Linked DNA regions of Variovorax paradoxus. The protein of the gene in region 1 interacts with the protein of each later gene in a pairwise test. Links are inferred from orthologs where the notes say so. Each region holds a gene or a part of one and is shown in the gene's direction. Other genes may lie near its edges.

What was found. The genes of interacting proteins can lie anywhere in the genome.
Region 2: the proteins of L3V85_RS11075 (region 1) and lpdA interact in binary tests that used the Escherichia coli proteins (3 or more experiments, as listed by UniProt). The link is inferred for Variovorax paradoxus from one-to-one orthologs.

The regions. Positions count from the first base shown.
Region 1 is NZ_CP091716.1:2,364,943-2,368,640, forward strand. The notes cover bases 1-3,102. They hold L3V85_RS11075 (UvrD-helicase domain-containing protein), read left to right. Parts: upstream 1-381; coding sequence 382-2,823; downstream 2,824-3,102. Other genes in these bases: L3V85_RS11070 (GMP reductase), read right to left, coding at 1-175; L3V85_RS11080 (DUF2339 domain-containing protein), read left to right, coding at 2,930-3,102. Also shown: more of L3V85_RS11080, read left to right, coding at 3,103-3,698. UniProt on the Escherichia coli protein: A helicase with DNA-dependent ATPase activity. Unwinds DNA duplexes with 3'-5' polarity. Translocates on single-stranded DNA with 3'-5' polarity. Initiates unwinding more efficiently from a nicked substrate than double-stranded DNA.
Region 2 is NZ_CP091716.1:4,563,139-4,566,733, reverse strand. What follows is about bases 487-3,485. They hold lpdA (dihydrolipoyl dehydrogenase), read left to right. Parts: upstream 487-1,075; coding sequence 1,076-2,896; downstream 2,897-3,485. Other genes in these bases: L3V85_RS21185 (C40 family peptidase), read right to left, coding at 2,996-3,485; L3V85_RS21195 (MFS transporter), read left to right, coding at 487-1,079; aceF (dihydrolipoyllysine-residue acetyltransferase), read left to right, coding at 487-489. Outside these bases: more of aceF, read left to right, coding at 1-486; more of L3V85_RS21195, read left to right, coding at 486-486; more of L3V85_RS21185, read right to left, coding at 3,486-3,571. UniProt on the Escherichia coli protein: Lipoamide dehydrogenase is a component of the glycine cleavage system as well as of the alpha-ketoacid dehydrogenase complexes.

The DNA.
Region 1 (3,698 bases):
TCTGCGCCAGCCACAGGCAGATCGACTCGTCGACCACCGTCTTCATGTTGGCGGGCACCACCGGCAGGCGGAAGCTGCGTTCGCCCAGCGTGACGCTGGTGTCGCACTCGGAACGGCTCTCGACGCGGCACTTGCGCGGGAGCAGAAGAATGTTGTCGTAGTCGAAGATTTGCATGGCCAGGCTCCAGAAAGGAATCGTTGAAGGGAACGAAAGAGCGCTTGGTCCGGCCGGTTTTCGCGGTGCGTTCAGCAAAGAAAACGCCCACAAAAAACCGGGCGCAAGAAACTTGGGCCCGGTGATTGATTTTACGCGGTCTTGCGAAGCCGGGTCTTCCGCTTCTTCGTATAACCCGCATACGCAGTGGTTTCTACAATCGCAGGATGTTGTTTAACGATCCCGCGGCTGACGCCCCCTTCCCGAATCCTTCGGACCTGCCGCTGCTCAAGAACCTGAACGCGGAGCAACTGGCAGCGGTCACGTTGCCCGCAGGCAACGCGCTGATCCTCGCGGGTGCCGGCTCCGGCAAGACCCGCGTGCTGACCACCCGCATTGCATGGCTGCTCCAGACGGGCCAGGTGTCGGCCGGCGGCATCCTCGCCGTGACCTTCACGAACAAGGCCGCCAAGGAAATGATGACGCGGCTGACGGCGATCCTGCCCGTCAACGTGCGCGGCATGTGGATCGGCACCTTCCACGGCCTGTGCAACCGCCTGCTGCGCGCGCACTGGAAGCTCGCCAACCTGCCGTCCACCTTCCAGATCCTCGACACGCAAGACCAGCTCTCGGCCATCAAGCGGCTGATGAAGCAGTTCAACGTCGACGACGAGCGCTTCCCCGCCAAGCAGACCCAGTGGTTCATCGCCGGCGCCAAGGAAGACGGCCTGCGCCCCGGCGACATCGAGGTGCGCAGCGACGACGACCGCAAGAAGGTCGAGCTCTACCAGCTCTACGAAGAGCAGTGCCAGCGCGAAGGCGTGGTCGACTTCGGCGAACTCATGCTGCGCAGCTACGAACTGCTGCGCGACAACGCACCGGTGCGCGAGCACTACCAGCGGCGCTTTCGCCACATCCTGATCGACGAGTTCCAGGACACCAACCGCCTGCAGTACGCGTGGATCAAGATGCTCGCTGGCAACACCGTCGGCGGCCAGTTCGAGCCCGGCCGCGACAACAGCGTGATCGCCGTGGGCGACGATGACCAGAGCATCTACGCGTTCCGCGGCGCGCGCGTCGGCAACATGACCGACTTCGTGCGCGAGTTCGACGTGCGCCACCAGATCAAGCTGGAGCAGAACTACCGCAGCTACAGCAACATCCTCGACTCGGCCAACGAGCTCATCAGCCACAACAAGAAGCGCCTGGGCAAGAACCTGCGCACCGACCAGGGGCCCGGCGAGCCGGTGCGTGTGTACGAATCGACCACCGACCTGGCCGAGGCGCAGTGGATGGTCGAGGAAATGCGCCAGCTCGCGCGCGACGGCTTCGACCGCAAGGAGATGGCCGTGCTCTACCGCAGCAATGCGCAGAGCCGGGTGATCGAAACCGCGCTCTTCAATGCGTCGGTGCCCTACCGCGTGTACGGCGGCCTGCGCTTCTTCGAGCGCGCCGAAATCAAGCATGCGCTGGCCTACCTGCGCCTGCTGGAGAACAAGGACGACGACACCAGCTTCCTGCGCGTCGTGAACTTCCCGCCGCGCGGCATCGGCGCGCGCACGCTCGAAACCCTGCAGGACGCGGCCCGCGCGGCCGGCCGTTCGCTGCACGACGCGGTGAGCGTGGTCGGCGGCAAGGCGGGCGCCAACCTCACCGGCTTCGTCGCCAAGATCGACGTGCTGCGCGAGCAGACGCAGGGCGTGAGCCTGCGCGAGATCATCGAGCTGGTGCTCGACCACAGCGGCCTCGTCGAGCACTACAAGGCCGACCGCGAAGGCGCCGACCGCATCGAGAACTTGGACGAACTGGTGAACGCGGCCGAGAGCTTCGTCACGCAGGAAGGCTTTGGCCGCGACGCCGTGGCGCTGCCGGTCGACGAACTGCGCCAGTCGCCCGCCAGTCAGGGCATCGACCTGACGCGCCCGGTGATCGACGAACCTCTCGCGCCCGACGCGGAGACCGGCGAAACGTTGAGCCCGCTGGCCGCGTTCCTCACGCACGCGGCGCTCGAGTCGGGCGACAACCAGGCGCAGGCCGGGCAGGACGCGGTGCAACTGATGACCGTGCACGCCGCCAAGGGCCTGGAGTTCGACTGCGTGTTCATCACCGGCATGGAAGAGGGCTTGTTCCCGCACGAGAACTCGATGAGCGATTTCGAGAGCCTCGAGGAAGAGCGCCGCCTGATGTACGTGGCGATCACCCGCGCCCGCAAGCGCCTGTACCTGAGCCATTCGCAGACGCGCATGCTGCACGGCCAGACCCGCTACAACGTGAAGAGCCGCTTCTTCGAAGAACTGCCGCAGGGTGCGCTCAAGTGGCTCACGCCCAAGAACCAGGGCTTCGGCGGCGGCACGTCGGCCTTCGGCTACGGCGGCGGCTATGGCAGCACGCGCGGCGGGGCAGGGGGCGGTGGCGGCTACGGTGGTGGCAGCAGCTACGGCGGCGGCAGCCGCGACAAGGACACCTTCGCCAGCCCGCCGGTGCCCCCGCAGAAGACGGCGCCTTCGCACGGTTTGCGCTCGGGCATGCAGGTCTTCCACAACAAGTTCGGCGAAGGCACGGTGACGGCCCTCGAAGGCACCGGGGACGACGCGCGTGCGCAGGTCAAGTTCGCGCGGCATGGCGTGAAGTGGCTGGCCTTGTCGGTGGCCAAGCTCACGCCGATCTGAGTTGCTACTAAAACTATAGCTAACAATCCAGACTGCTCGGGGCGCCGTGGCGCCTCGCGCCTTGAACCGCCGTAAACTCCGCACTCGCCAAACAAGGGGAGTCAGGATGTGGTTCATTGGCATCATTGCCGGCCTGTTCATCGGGGCGCTGTTCGAGTCGGTGCCCGTGGCGCTGGTGCTCGCGGTGGTCGGCGCCTTCGTGTTGCCGCAGCTGCTCGGCAAGAAGAAGGAGAAGGCCCCGCCGCATCGCACCGAGGCTGAACGCATTCCGGGCCAGGCCCCCGCCGATTCTGCGACCGTCGACGGCGGCATGATGAAGCTGCAGCGGCGCGTGATGGAGCTCGAACAGCGGGTCGCCACGCTCGAGCGTCGGCTGACGCAGGGCGCAGGCGAGGTGGCGGCGCCAACCGAGTTGCCCGCCGCGCCCGAAGCCATGCCGGCAGAGATCTCACCGCCGCCGGCAAAGCCTGTCGAAGTGGCGCGGCCCCAAGTCGCGGTCGTTCAGGTGCCGGAGCCGTCGCCTAAGCCCGAGCCGGTCGTCGCACCCGTCGTTCCGGTGCCCAAGCCACCGGTCGCCGCGCCCGCGCCGGTGCGCCGTCCACCGCCGCCGCCTTCGGTCCCGCTGCGAGACCGTCTCCCCGCGCCCATCGCCAACCTGATCTTCGGCGGCAACATGCTCGTCAAGCTCGGCGTGCTGATCCTGTTCCTCGGGCTGGCCTTCCTGCTGCGCTACACGGCCGAACGCGTGACCGTGCCGATCGAACTGCGTTATGCGGCGGTGGCGCTGGTCGGCGCCGGGCTGCTGGTGCTGGGATGGCTGCTGCGCAAGAAGCGCGCGGGCTATGCACTGATCCTGCAGGGCGCCGGCATCGGCG
Region 2 (3,595 bases), 2.2 Mb from region 1 along the record:
GTGGTCGCGGCGCTGAAGAAATTCCCCGAGTTCAACACCAGCCTGGACGGCGACCAGCTCGTCTACAAGCAGTACTACAACATCGGCTTCGCGGCGGACACGCCCAATGGCCTGGTGGTGCCGGTGCTGAAGGATGCCGACAAGAAGGGCATCCTGCAGATCAGCGCCGAGATGGGCGAACTCGCCAAGAAGGCGCGCGACGGCAAGCTCGGCTCGGCCGACATGCAGGGCGGCTGCTTCTCGATCAGCTCGCTCGGCGGCATCGGCGGCACGCACTTCACGCCCATCATCAACGCGCCTGAAGTGGCCATCCTCGGCCTGTCGAAGAGCGCGATGAAGCCGGTGTGGGACGGCAAGCAGTTCGTGCCGCGCCTGACGCTGCCGATGTCGCTGTCTTACGACCACCGCGTGATCGACGGCGCCCTGGCTGCGCGTTTCAACGCCTACCTGGGGCAAGTGCTCGCGGACTATCGCCGTATCCTGCTATGACCACCGTAGTGGCCGTCCGCAAGGGCGGCCAGGTCACGATGGCAGCCGATTCTCTGGTGACCTTCGGCGACACGCGGCTTTCGCACCGCGCCGAAACGAACCAGAAGATCTTCACCGTCGAGGACGCGGCGGGCTCCAGCCTGTTCGCGATGGCCGGCGCCGCCGCGCACTTCCTGGTGCTGCAGCATGCGCTGGCCGCGCAACCGCGCGAGAAGCTGCTGTTCGGCAGCAAGCACGAGATCTTCCGCACCTTCACGATGCTGCATCCGGTGCTGAAGGACTCGTTCTTCATGCAGACCAAGGAAGACGACCACGAGCCCTACGAGTCGAGCCAGTTCACGATGCTGATGGCCAACCCGAGCGGCATCTACGGCATCTACAGCTACCGCGAGGTGTTCGAGTTCAAGCAGTTCTGGGCCATCGGCTCGGGACGCAGCTTCGCGCTCGGCGCCATGCACGCGGCCTATGACATCAAGTCGCGCAGCTCGCGCGACGTGGCGGAGGCAGGCATTGCCGCCGCCTGCGAATTCGATCGCAATTCGGCCCCACCGGTCGACGTTCTCACACTCAAACTGAAAGTGTCCAAATGAGCGAACAACAAATCAAGGTGCCCGACATCGGCGACTTCGACGAAGTCGCGGTGATCGAGGTGCTGGTCAATGTCGGAGACACGGTCAAGGCCGAGCAGTCGCTGATCACGGTCGAATCGGACAAGGCCTCGATGGAAATCCCGTCGTCCGCCGCCGGCGTGGTGAAGGCGCTGGCCGTGAAGGTGGGCGACAAGGTCAAGGAAGGCTCGGTCGTGCTGACGCTGGAAGTCGACGGCGCTGCTGCCCCCGCTCCGGCTGCGGCCGCACCGGCTCCTGCCGCTGCCCCCGCTCCCAAGGCCGCGCCGGCACCAGCCCCCGCTTCGGCGGCCGTGGCCGTGTCGAGCTATGGCGGCAAGGTCGATGTCGAATGCGACGTGGTCGTGCTCGGCGCCGGCCCCGGCGGCTACTCGGCCGCCTTCCGCGCCGCCGACCTCGGCCTGAAGGTGGTGCTGATCGAGCGCTACGCCACCCTCGGCGGCGTGTGCCTGAACGTCGGCTGCATTCCGTCGAAGGCGCTGCTGCACGTGGCGTCCGTCATGGACGAGGTCAAGCACTTCGCCGACCTGGGTGTGAGCTTCGCGGCCCCGACGGTCGACCGCGCCAAGCTGCTGGGCCACAAGAACAAGGTGGTGGGCAAGCTCACCAGCGGCCTCACGGCCATGGCCAAGATGCGCAAGGTGACGGTGCTGCGCGGCGTCGGCAACTTCATCGACCCGTACCACCTGGAAGTCGAGGAAACCTCGGGCACCAGCTGGGACACCACGGGCAGCAAGCAGACCGTGAAGTTCCGCAACGCGATCATCGCTGCGGGCTCGCAGGCCGTGAGCCTGCCTTTCATGCCGAAAGACCCGCGCGTGGTCGACTCGACCGGCGCGCTGGAGATGGGCACGGACCCCAAGCGCATGCTGATCCTGGGCGGCGGCATCATCGGCCTCGAGATGGGCACGGTGTATTCGTCGCTGGGTGCGCGCCTGGACGTGGTCGAAATGCTCGACGGCCTGATGCAGGGCGCCGACCGCGACCTGGTCAAGGTCTGGCAGAAGATGAACGCGCCGCGCTTCGACAACATCATGCTCAAGACCAAGACGGTCGGCGCCGAAGCCACGAAGGAAGGCATCAAGGTCACCTTCGAGGGCGAAAACGCACCGAAGGAACCGCAGGTGTACGACCTGGTGCTGCAGGCAGTGGGCCGCAGCCCCAACGGCAAGAAGATCGGCGCAGAGAAGGCGGGCGTCACGGTGAGCGACCGCGGCTTCATTCCGGTCGACATCCAGATGCGCACCAACGTGTCGCACATCTTCGCCATCGGCGACATCGTGGGCCAGCCCATGCTGGCGCACAAGGCGGTGCACGAGGCGCACGTGGCCGCGGAAGTCATCGCGGGCGAGCAGAAGGGCGACAAGGAGCTGTCCAGCGCGGCCTTCAACGCCCGCGTGATCCCGAGCGTGGCCTACACCGACCCCGAGGTGGCGTGGGTCGGCCTGACCGAAGACCAGGCGAAGGCCGAAGGCATCAAGGTCAAGAAGGGGCACTTCCCGTGGTCGGCCTCGGGCCGTGCCATCGCCAACGGCCGCGACGAGGGCTTCACCAAGCTGCTGTTCGACGCCGAGACGCATCGCATCCTGGGCGGCGGCATCGTCGGCACGCACGCCGGCGACATGCTGGGCGAGATCGCGCTGGCCATCGAGATGGGCGCCGACGAAATCGATATCGGCAAGACCATCCACCCGCACCCGACGCTGGGCGAAAGCATCGGCATGGCGGCGGAAGTGGCGCACGGCAGCTGCACCGACCTGCCGCCGGCCCGCAAGAGCTGATTGCCGGATGAAAAAGGGCGCTTGTCAGGCGCCCATAAAAAAAATCCCGCCGCGGCGGGATTTTTTTCGTCCTGAATTCCCGGAAAAGGGAGAGCGGGCTCAGTTGCCGCTGTGCGCGACGGCTGCCGCCTTCACTTCGTCCGTCGGGCCGGCCAGCACGCGGCGGGCACCGTCGAAGCGGCGTTGCCAGTAGCTGCCGTTCATGTCTTCCACGCGAACCTGGGCGCCGGAGCGGGGCGAGTGGATGAACTTGCCTTCGCCGACATAGATGCCGACATGGCTGAAGGCGCGGCGCATGGTGTTGAAGAACACGAGGTCGCCGGGCTTGAGCTGCTCGCGGTCGATCTTTTCGGTGGCGGCGGCCTGCTCTTCGGCACGACGCGGGAGCATGTGGCCCACCGTCTGGTTGTACATGGCACGAACGAAGCCGCTGCAATCGAAGCCTGCTTCCGCCGTGTTGCCGCCACGGCGATAGGGTACGCCGAGGAAGCCGATGGCGGTAACCACCAGGTCGGAGGTTCGTTCGGAGACTGTTTGACGGACCTGCTGCAGCTGGCCGATCAGGCCTTTGTCTGCAAGCATGCGGGCCATCTCGTCGTCAGATCGGTCCTGTTGGGGGGCTGCGTGGGCAGCGACGGCAAGCAGGAGGGACGCGGGTAGGACGAAAAAACGCATGGCGCGTAGGATATTGATGACGCG